3 regions of the Pseudomonas sp. KK18 genome follow, and region 3 is predicted to be linked to each of the others. Evidence: riboswitches for the same ligand, from Rfam matches in the RefSeq annotation. Region 3 holds a riboswitch; each other region holds the start of a gene.
What was found. Region 3 has a riboswitch for cobalamin ahead of V6607_RS19110 (CbtB domain-containing protein). Riboswitches for the same ligand answer to the same signal wherever they lie in the genome.

Region 1 (3,636 bases), 1.2 Mb from region 3:
ATAGGCGTCGGCATCCACCACGGTGTAGTTGCCGTATTCGACCTTTTTCGAGCTGACGATATCGCCGATGTAACGCACGGCGGTGCCGGCGCCCCACAGGCGGTCCGCCGATTCATAGCCGACCCGCGAGCGGGCGAAGAAGCCCGGGATATCGTTGATGGTGACACCCGCACGGGACTCGGTGAGGTTGCGGGTCATGTCGGCCTGCACGCTCCATTGTTCATTGAGCTGCAGCTTGGCGTCGGCCTCGAAACCACGCATCTGGATCTGCCCCTGGCCGTTGACCCACTGGATATCGTCCAGGGTGATCAGGTCGGTGATCTTGCGTTTGAACAGCGTGACGCTGGCGCTGAAGTCCCGGGCCAGCAGGCTGCCCTTGTAGTCGACGCCCAGTTCGGCGTTGCGGCTCTTCTCCGGCTTGAGGTTGCGGTTGCCTTTCTCATCGTCTTCGTTGACGAACAGTTGCTCGGCATTCGGCAGTTTGTAGGCAGTGCCGTATTGGCCGCGCAGGGCCCAGTTGTCGTTGAGGTCGTAGAGCGAAGTGAGCATGCCGACGGTGGCGCTGTCGCCGCCGCTCATGGCTTCGTGGCGTACGCCGATGCTCGGGTGCCAGTTCGGCAGGGCTTCGATATTCGGGCGCAGTTGGGTGTACAGCGCGTGGGCCTGGGCCTTGTTGTCGTCGATGATCAATACATCGTCCTGGCCCTTGAACCACTGGTTATCGGACCCGAATACCAGCACGTGCTCGCCGGGCAGTACGGCCTTGCCTTCGGCCTGCACGCCCCAGTCGGTGAAGCCCCAGTAGTCGTTGTGGTTGATGGCCCGGGTGCCGCCGCCTTCGATATTGTTGATGCGGGTATAGCGCGTGTCCCAATCGTTGATATGCCCTTTGACGAAGTAGCTCAGGCGCTCGTTGAGGGTTTGCTCGAAGGTGGCCGTGGCGATTTGTTGTACGCGGTCGTTGGTGGTCTTGTGGTTGTCCACCGGCCGGGCGAAATCGAGGTTGGCGTCGGCGTACTGGTAAAACAGCTCAAGGCGCGTGTCATCGCCAAACGACTGGATCGCCTTGGTGCCGAAGGTGGTGACTTCGTAGGAGCGTTTCTTGTCGCTTACGTTTTTCATGTCGCGGTTGCGAAACGGCTGGTAGCCCTCGGAGACGTTGCGGCTGACGTAGGCCAGCAAGCCGAGGTCGCCAAAACCGTTGTTGAAGATCTTCTCGACCCGGGCATCGCCGGTGGTGCCGCCGAAGGTGTCTGCGCCCAGGTTCACCTCGCCGGACGCCTCGCGGGTTTGCGGGCTGCGGGTAACGATGTTGATCACCCCCGACACCGCCTGGGTGCCGAACAGCAGGCTCTGGCCACCCTTGAGCACTTCGATGCGCTCGATGGCGTTGGCGGGCAGGGTGTCCAGGTACAGGCCGCCGTACAGGCGGTTGTTCAGGCGCACGCCGTCCAGCAGGATCAGCGTGTCGTCGTTGCGCCCACCCAGCAGGGAATAAGTGCCGTAGTCGAACGGGCCATTCTTGGGTGCCACGTACAGGCCGGGGATGAACATCTGCATCACGCGCGACACATCGGCGGCGGGGCCGGCGCGTTCGATCTGTTCGCGGGTGACGATCTCGACCTTGCTGCCGTACTGGGCCATGTCGGCCACGGTGGTGGATTCCACCGACGGTGCGGAAATGATCTGCTGCTTGAGCTCAAGGGGAGGGTCGTCGGCCAGCAGCAGGGGGCTGAACAGGCAGCCGAGCAGCAGGCTGAGCACGGAAGTATTGTAAGGTCGAATCATAGTCTTCTCGGAAAAGTATCTTTCGCGAAAAGCACGCACGAGTAGGCACCGAGCACACGCCAATACCGGCCCATGCCCGCCCACCGCAGGATTTTGCCAAACAGAATTCCAGGCCGGTCTCCGGGCTCACGCGTATGGACACCTTCACCTTCCCATGGCGCGCAGGCCACAGTGGTGTGTCGAAGGGGTCACGCGTCTACCGTTGCGGGGGCAGCACCGGACTGGCTCGAAAAGAGCGGCACCGGTTTCCCGTTTCACCCCATGCACGGCGGCATGAGGCACCTGAAACAGGCCGGCATCTGAACATTCGAAAGACCGTTCGTCAACTTGGCGGGGACTTTTCTGGTGGCTGCATGGGAAGCGACTGACGGATATTGCCAGAAAATTCCCACAGGAGTACAAATGTACTCCATGACGAATCTAACGCCCCGCCGTACCGCCATCCTGACCTTTATCCGCGACCGTATCGCGCAGCAAGGCCAGTCCCCCAGCCTCGCCGAGATCGCCGAGGCGTTCGGCTTTGCCTCCCGCAGCGTGGCGCGCAAGCATGTGCTGGCGCTGACCGAGGGCGGCTTTATCGAGGTCAACCCCAACCAGGCGCGCGGCATCCGCCTGCTCAATCAACCGGCGCGGCCGGAGCTGCTGGATATTCCGGTGCTCGGCCGGGTGGCCGCCGGTTTGCCCATTGGCGCCGATGCCGAAGTGCACAACCGTCTATTGCTCGACCCGGGCATGTTCGCGAAAACCCCGGATTACCTGCTGCGGGTGCAGGGCGATTCGATGATCGAAGACGGCATCCTCGATGGCGACCTGGTAGGCGTACGCCGCAGTGCCGAGGCCTTGAACGGGCAGATCGTGGTAGCGCGCCTGGACGGTGAAGTCACCATCAAACGTTTCGAACACGTGGGCGAGCGCGTGCGCCTGCTGGCGCGCAACCCCGCCTATCAACCCATCGTGGTGCGGCCCGATCAGGACCTGGCCATCGAAGGGGTGTTCTGCGGCCTGGTGAGGCAAGGCTGATGGGCGCCGTCGTTGCACTGGACTCGCTGTTCAATGGCGGCCGGGTCTGGAAAGGCCGGCCCGCCGCGCCGCCGGCCAGCTTCCATCCCACCGGGCTTGCGGCCCTGGATGCGGTGCTGCCCAGCGGTGGCTGGCCGGAAGCGGCGTTGAGCGAAATCCTGATGGCCAAGGAGGGCGTGGGCGAGTTGCAGTTGGTGTGGCCGACCCTGGCACGGTTGGCGGCGGCCGGTGAGCGCATCGTGCTGGTGGCGCCGCCCTACACGCCGTACCCCCACGCCTGGCAAAACGCCGGGGTGGATGTGCGCCAGCTGTCAGTGATCCAGGCCGATGAACGCGATGCCTTGTGGGCAGTGGAGCAATGCCTGCGTTCCGGCAGTTGTGGCGCGGTGCTGTGCTGGCCGCGCAGGGCCGATGACCGCGCCTTGCGCCGCTTGCAGGTGGCGGCGGAAACCGGCCAGACCCTGGCCTTCGCCTGGCGCTCCTTGAGCGAGGCCATCAACCCGTCACCGGCCGCCTTGCGCCTGGCGGTTGAGGCGAGCCCGGCGCAGGTGCGGGTGCTCAAGTGCCGGGGTGGCCTGGCCCATCCCGCGCCCATTGCGCTTGGGCACTGAGGTTGGCATGCGCTGGGTGTGTATTGTGTTCCCGCAATTGGCGCTGGACGGGGTGCTGCGTTCGCGCCCCGAACCGGACCAGCCGTTGGCCCTGCTGGCCGGCACGCCGCAGCGGCGGGTGCTGCAAACCGTCAATGACGCCGCGCGCAAACTCGGCCTGCGCCCCGGCCAATCCCTGACGGCAGCCCATGCCTTGACCAAGGCGTTTGCCTGCGCC
Region 2 (3,636 bases), 160 kb from region 3:
AAGCAGCGCCAGGCGCTCCAGCATGCCTTCGCTCGCCGCCGGCCCGGCCTGGACGCTGCATTGCTCGACGGACACGCGCACACCGTCGGCGTCCACCACCGCCACTTCCACCGGGCGCCGGGTTTCCCGGTCAACCAATTGCAGGCTTTCACCTTCGTTGGCGAAATGGCGGTTGCCCCAACCGACGAACGCCATGATCACCACCCGGAAATCCTCGCCGACCGGCGTCGGCACGTACTCGAAACGGGGCGGCCGCTCGCTGTATTGCCGGCGTTCCAGCAGCCCCGCTTCCACCAGGCTGTTGAGCCGGCGGGTGAGCATATTCGGAGCGATTCCCAGGCTCTGGGAAAACTCGTCAAAACGCCGCAAACCTTGCAGCGCGTCGCGCATGATCAGGATGCTCCACCACTCGCCTACCCGTTCCACTCCACGGGCTACCGGGCATTCGGCATTCACCAGCGACTTACGTTGCATTGCAGTTCCTCTGTGGGGCGGCTACGGAAATTTCAGCTATCGGATGTTACTTTCATAATGATAGTTTCGTCCATGCATTGCTACCAACCTGAAATTTGCGGAGCTAAGCGATCATGAGTAAGCGAATTGTTGTGACCGGCATGGGTGCAGTGACACCGCTGGCAACCGGCGTGGAACAGACCTGGAAGCGCCTGCTGGCCGGTGAATCCGGGATTCGCAGGCTACCCGAGGCATTGATCGGCGACCTGGCAATCAGCATCGGCGGCCAAGTGTTGGACCGCATCCAGGACCCTGAAGCCGGCTTTGACCCGGACACTGTCATCCCGGCCAAGGAACAACGCAAGATGGACCGGTTCATCGTGTTTGCCCTGGCCGCCGCGCAAGAGGCCCTGGCCCAGGCTGGCTGGAGTCCGCAGACGCCATCGCAGCAGGAACGTACCGCGACAATCATCGCCTCCGGCGTGGGTGGTTTTCCCGCGATTGCCGAGGCCGTTCGTACGGCTGACAGCAAAGGGCCTCGCCGCCTGTCGCCGTTCACGATCCCGTCATTCCTCGGCAACATGGCGGCCGGGCACGTGTCGATCCAGCATCAACTGAAAGGTCCGCTGGGCTCCCCCGTCACTGCCTGCGCCGCCGGCGTACAGGCGATTGGTGATGCTGCGCGAATGATCCGTGCCGGCGAAATCGACATCGCCGTGTGTGGCGGCGCCGAAGCCTGCATCCACCGGGTCAGCCTCGGCGGTTTTGCTGCGGCGCGTGCGCTGTCCAGCGATTACAACGACACGCCGGCATTGGCTTCCCGCCCGTTTGATCAAGGCCGCGACGGGTTTGTGATGGGCGAAGGTGCCGGACTGTTGGTGATCGAGGAACTGGAGCATGCATTGGCTCGTGGGGCGACGCCTATCGCAGAGCTGGTGGGCTACGGCACCAGCGCCGACGCCTATCACATGACCTCGGGCCCGGAAGATGGCTCGGGTGCACGCAGGGCAATGGAATTGGCGATCGCGCAGGCCGGAATCAGCGCCGCACAGATCCAGCACTTGAACGCCCATGCCACGTCGACCCCCGTAGGCGACAACGGCGAACTGGCAGCGATCAATACGCTGTTCGGAGCCGATTCCAGTGTGGCTATCAGCGCAACGAAGTCGGCGACTGGCCACTTACTGGGCGCAGCGGGCGGGATCGAGGCGATCTTCACCGTGCTCGCCCTGCGCGACCAGATTGCCCCGGCGACCCTCAATCTGGACAACCCGGCCCCCGCTGCCGAAGGACTGGATATGGTCCGAGGCCAAGCCCGGTCGTTGCCGATTGAATACGCGATTTCCAATGGGTTTGGATTCGGCGGCGTGAATGCCAGCGTGCTGTTCAAACGCTGGCAATAACCCGGCGATTTGACGCCCATCGCCCGCCCATGCTCTCCTACACATCTTGTTTCGGGTGCCCTTCACAGGGTGAAACGGGAAACCGGTGAGTCATGTTCCTTTACTCAAGGGCGTGACGAGTCCGGTGCTGCCCCCGCAACGGTAAGCGAGTGAAGCATCAAAACCACTGTGCCTCTACGGCATGGGAAGGTGATGCTTTCAAGGCCCAGGCCCCTCGCAAGCCCGGAGACCGGCCCGAAAAAATCAGATAACAAACCCGCGGTGGGCGGGCGCTGTTCAGAACCCTGCGTGCCTGGCTCGCGGGGTTTTCATGCGCTCGTGTCACCCTGAAACCCTGAAGGGACGCGCCATGTCGATCATCAGCAGCACCGCCTCTACCGCCAGCACCACCGCCACCCTGAGCCAACGCCTGACTGCCGCCATCAGCGCGTCGATCCTCGGCGCGTGCCTGGTGTATTTCGCCGGTTTCTCGCACATCGAAGCGGTGCACAACGCCGCCCACGATACCCGCCACAGCGCTGCGTTCCCTTGCCACTGAGACCTGCCGACATGATCAAGCGTATTGCTCAAACCGCAGGTTTCACCGGCCTCCTGGCCGCCTTGCTGCTGACCTTGCTGCAAAGCTTCTGGGTTGCCCCGCTGATCCTGCAGGCGGAGACCTTCGAAAACGCCCCGGCCGCGACCGAAGTGCATGAACATGCCGAAGCCACGGCCCACACCCACGACGCTGAAGCCTGGGAGCCGGAAGATGGCTGGCAGCGTGTGCTGTCGACTACGGGCGGTAACCTGGTGGTCGCCGTAGGTTTTGCCCTGATGCTTGCGGGTCTGTACACCTTGCGTGCACCGACCCGTACGGCCCAAGGCCTGCTATGGGGCCTGGCCGGTTACGCCACCTTTGTGTTGGCGCCGACCCTGGGCTTGCCGCCTGAATTGCCGGGGACTGCGGCGGCAGACCTGGCGCAACGGCAAATCTGGTGGATCGGCACTGCCGCCTCTACCGCGGCCGGTATCGCGCTGATCGTGTTCGGTCGTAACTGGCTGCTGAAAATCCTGGGCGTGGCGATCCTGGCTGTGCCCCATGTGATTGGCGCACCACAGCCGGAAGTCCACTCGATGCTGGCGCCGGAGGCTCTGGAAGCTCAATTCAAGATCGCCTCGCAGTTGACCAACGTTGCCTTCTGGCTGGCGCTGGGCTTGATCAGTGCCTGGCTGTTTCGCCGTAACCGTGATGGTCAGTATTCGGCATGATCCTGGCGGTTGGCCTGGGGTGTCAGCGGGGTTGTTCTGTCGACATCCTGCGTGAACTGTTCAACGCCGCCCTCGCCGAGGGTGGCATTGAGCGTCAGCGCATCACTGCGTTGGCCAGTCTTGATCGCAAGCGGGATGAGCCGGGGTTGCTGGCACTGGCTCAGGTTCTGGATTTGCCGTTGGTATTTTTCAGTGCGGAGCAATTGGCGCCCTATGAAGATCGACTGAGCCATAAGTCCGAGACGGTTTTTGCTCATACCGGCTGCTACGGCATTGCTGAAAGTGCCGCCCTGGCCCTGGCAGAACAGCTGTCTCAAAGCCCTGCCACCCTGCTGATCACCCGCGAAAAAACCGCCCAGGCCACCTTTGCATTGGCTTGCGCCGGCTGAATTCCCGATAATCGTCAGCTTTGATCATGAGCAATCTTCATCTGGAGGGCTGCTCGCGTGCTTTTTTTCACAGGAATGAATCCATGACTGTCTTTTTCATCGGCGCAGGCCCAGGTGACCCGGAATTGATCACGGTCAAGGGG
Region 3 (3,636 bases):
ATCATCCCCGGGTAGCCGTGGAATTCCGGGGTGAGGCCAATCCCCTGCAATACCTCGTTGGCCCGCGTTGCCGAGTAGTACGGCAGCGCCTGGTCCAGCGTCCCGTGACCGATGAAAATCGCCAGCTTGCCCAGTGGCGCATCCGGCTTGAGTTCGGCCTTGAGTACCGGCAGCAGGCTGCCGCTCAACGCCGCAATCCCGCGCAGAGTTTCGGGATGTCTTAACCCGACTTCATACGACATGATCGCACCCTGGCTGAACCCCACCAGAAACACCCGCTCAGGTTGGGTGTGGTACTTGGTGGTGGCCTGGGCGACGAAGGCCTCGATCAGCTTGGCGCTGCTCTGCAGGTCGGCGGTCTCGCCATCAAAATCGCCATCGCCCGGCTTCTTGCGAAACCAGCGATAACCACCGCCCTCCACCGGCATCGGTGCCCGTGCAGACAGGTAGGTCCAGGTCGACGGCAAGCGGTCCTTGAGCCCGAACAGGTCGGCCTCGTCACTGCCATAACCGTGCAGGAAGATCACCAGCGGCTCGTTGCGCGCATCGCTTTGGGTCTGCTCCAGGTAAGGCAGCGGCAGGTCGGTGTGCAATACGTCTTCGGCCTGTGCGGCGCCGGTAAACAGCGCCACCGTCAGGGCAATCAGTTTGAGCATGAGCATCAACCTCTAGGGTTTGCGCAACAAATAGGTATCCATGATCCAGCCATTGGCCTGGCGCGCCGCCTTGCGCACACGTTCAATCTCTTCGGCAACCTCGGCCACTTTGCCGCTGATCAGGATTTCATCCGGTGTGCCCAGGTAGGCGCCCCAGTAGATATCCAGGTCCTGATCGGCCACGGTGCGGTAGGAATCTTCGGCATCGAGCATGACAACCAGGGTGTCGGCATCACTCGCCTGCCCCGCCGCCAACCGGCGCCCGGTGGTGATTTCGATGGAGCGACCGATGCGGTTCAGCGGCACTTTGTGCTGCGCCGCCAACGCCTGGACGCTGGTGATCCCGGGGATCACTTCAAACTCGAATTCGCAGCTGCCGCTGGCGAGGATCGCCTGCAGGATACGAATGGTGCTGTCGTACAGTGCGGGGTCGCCCCAGGCCAGGAATGCGCCCACTTCGCCGTCGGCCATTTCTTCATTGATCATCCGTTCGAAGGTCTGCTGCTTGTCGCGGTTCAGGTCCTTCACGGCGGTGGTGTAGTCGATATCACCGCGCACCCGCTCGGGGCAATCGGCCTCGACAAAGCGGTAGGCGTGATCGGTGATGTAGGTCTCGCAGATTTCCCGGCGCAGGTCGATCAGCTTGTCCTTGCTCTGGCCCTTGTCCATCAGGAAAAACACGTCGGTGCGGTTTAGCGCCTTGACCGCCTGCATCGTGATGTAGTCAGGGTTGCCGGCGCCAATGCCGATGATCAGGATGCGTTTCATGGGAAAGTCTTCATGGGTGGTCTCGGTGCGGGGAACGGATTTTGCCATGTTCGGGACGTCAGGCGTGAGTTTCCAGGCGCAGGCGCCAACGCCCATTGAATCGCAACTCGGTGGATGACAGCGGTTCCACGTCGATCAGGTTGAACATGGCGGGTGGGCATTGCATGACATGCAGCAGCGCTGCGCGGATCACAAATGGATGCGTCACCGCCACGACATGCCCCGGGGATTGCTCGAGGGACTGCAACCACTGTCCTATCCGCTCACACAGTTGCACTACCGACTCGCCGCCGTGGGGCGCCGAGGTGCTGTCGGTCAACCAGGCCTGAAGCGCTTCGGGTTCGGCCTGCTGAACCTCCTCGATCGCCAACCCTTGCCAGCGGCCAAAATCACAATCGCGCAGGGCTGTTTCAACCAAAGCATCGTCGGCAAACAGCGCCGCCGTCTGCCGGGTCCGCGCCTCCGGGCCGCACAGCACCCGGGGTGCACGCTTGAAGCGTTGCCCCTGGGAAAGCGCCGCCTGCTGCCAGTCCATCTCCACCGACTCATCCAGCGCAAAGCGTGCCTGTTTCTGGGCACGGGTGCTGGCGTGGGCAACAAGGGTCAAACGGGTGGCCTGCATGACAAATCGCTCTGGTTTTAAGGTGCAGTCAGCGTAGACTTGCGAAGTTGTTTCAACATGTTTCAACTATTCTGCAACAGGAAGCCGGTTCAATGCCGGCGCGGTCGCGCCACTGTATTCGGCCTTTTAGCCGTAAGCCAGACCCTGTTTCAGCCAACTCGCTATCCATTTCGGGACGCGTCATCCCTGGAGGTTCTCATGGCTTATACCGCTGCAACTGGCTCCGACGTTTCAATACCGTCCATTCCCCTGGGCGAAATCCTGCCCTGGGCGATCTTCGGCGGCCTGCTGCTGTTGCTCGCGATTTACTTCGTCGGCGCCGAGCAAGGCGCGACGGCCGTGTTCAAAGGCATGTACGTGCATGAGTTTGTGCATGACGGTCGCCACCTGCTGGGTTTCCCCTGCCATTGATTGGAGCGTGACGACATGACAGGACATTTACTCGTTCGCGGGATGCTGGTGGGCCTGCTCGCCGGCATCCTGGCCTTCGGCTTCGCCAAGACTTTTGGTGAGCCGCAGATCGACAAGGCCATCGCCTTCGAAGATCAGATGGCACAGATGCACGGCGACGCGCCGGAAGAGGAACTGGTGAGCCGCGAAGTACAAAGTACCTTCGGCCTGTTCACCGGCGTGGTGGTGTACAGCGTCTCCCTGGGTGGCATTTTCGCCCTGGTGTTCGCCTACTCCCTGGGCCGCATCGGCAAGGTCGGCCCCCGTGGCTTGGCAGCGCTGCTGGCATTGGCGGCGTTTGTGACGATCATCGTGGTGCCGGGGCTGAAGTATCCGGCCAACCCGCCATCGGTGGGCGACCCGGCCACCATCGCGCAACGCACCAAGCTGTTCTTCCTGATGCTGCTGGTGTCGGTGGCGGCTGCGGTGATTGCGATCAACGCGGCGCGCAAGCTGATTGCCAGCCGTGGCCTATGGGCAGGCGCGATCCTCGGTGTGGCGCTGTATATCGTGATCGTGTCGGTGGCCGGCAGCTTGTTCCCGACCATCAACGAAGTGCCGGAACAGTTCTCGGCAGTGTTGCTGTGGAAATTCCGCGTGGCCTCCCTGGGGATTCAACTGGTGCTGTGGACCACCCTGGGCCTGGTGTTCGGCGCCGTGGCCGAGCGCAAGCTGAGCCAGCCTCAGGCGCGTCTCAACTCCTGACGGTACAGGTAGCCGCCGACGAATCGGCGGCTACCGGCATTCACACCCCGGGCCGCGCCAGGTAGAACACCTCGTAGCCATTGCCCGGATGGTTCACATCCAGCGCCTTGGCCGACAAGGTAATTCGCACCAGCTTCCACGCCTGCACATCCAGCGCCAGAAACACCGCGAAGTTATCGCTGCTGTCCGCGAGCTGCTGGTTGCGGGCCTTTTCTGCGGCGAGGATTTGCCCGCGGTCCGCCCCCGGCGCCAGCGCCCACTCCTCCCGATACAGGCTCAAGGCGTCTTGCGCCGGACCTCGCTGCACATCCAGCGGTAACCAGGACTCAATGTGCGGCTGGCCAAAACTGTCGAGGACCTTCTGGAAGCGCTCGCCGAGCAAGAAATCCGCAGCCTGCAAAGGATCCGACCACAGATAAACCGACGAATACAGGT

Region 1: it holds a riboswitch for cobalamin, as region 3 does, so the genes downstream of both, V6607_RS13525 (TonB-dependent receptor) here and V6607_RS19110 (CbtB domain-containing protein) in region 3, are expected to answer to the same signal.
Region 2: it holds a riboswitch for cobalamin, as region 3 does, so the genes downstream of both, V6607_RS18435 (CbtB-domain containing protein) here and V6607_RS19110 (CbtB domain-containing protein) in region 3, are expected to answer to the same signal.

What each region holds. Positions count from the first base shown of each region.
Region 1 covers NZ_CP146605.1:2,976,418-2,980,053, forward strand. Annotated here, with positions in the region: gene V6607_RS13525 (TonB-dependent receptor) at 1-1,788, opposite strand, end outside; cobalamin riboswitch at 1,882-2,089, opposite strand; gene lexA (transcriptional repressor LexA) at 2,191-2,808, shown strand; gene imuA (translesion DNA synthesis-associated protein ImuA) at 2,808-3,419, shown strand; gene V6607_RS13540 (DNA polymerase Y family protein) at 3,427-3,636, shown strand, end outside.
Region 2 covers NZ_CP146605.1:4,069,482-4,073,117, forward strand. Annotated here, with positions in the region: gene V6607_RS18425 (helix-turn-helix domain-containing protein) at 1-474, opposite strand, end outside; gene fabF (beta-ketoacyl-ACP synthase II) at 588-1,856, shown strand; cobalamin riboswitch at 1,893-2,109, shown strand; gene V6607_RS18435 (CbtB-domain containing protein) at 2,206-2,394, shown strand; gene V6607_RS18440 (CbtA family protein) at 2,406-3,104, shown strand; gene V6607_RS18445 (cobalamin biosynthesis protein) at 3,101-3,493, shown strand; gene cobM (precorrin-4 C(11)-methyltransferase) at 3,577-3,636, shown strand, end outside.
Region 3 covers NZ_CP146605.1:4,225,987-4,229,622, forward strand. Annotated here, with positions in the region: gene V6607_RS19095 (dienelactone hydrolase family protein) at 1-656, opposite strand, end outside; gene cobF (precorrin-6A synthase (deacetylating)) at 669-1,424, opposite strand; gene V6607_RS19105 (histidine phosphatase family protein) at 1,483-2,046, opposite strand; cobalamin riboswitch at 2,074-2,213, shown strand; gene V6607_RS19110 (CbtB domain-containing protein) at 2,245-2,457, shown strand; gene V6607_RS19115 (CbtA family protein) at 2,473-3,201, shown strand; gene V6607_RS19120 (DUF4865 family protein) at 3,242-3,636, opposite strand, start outside.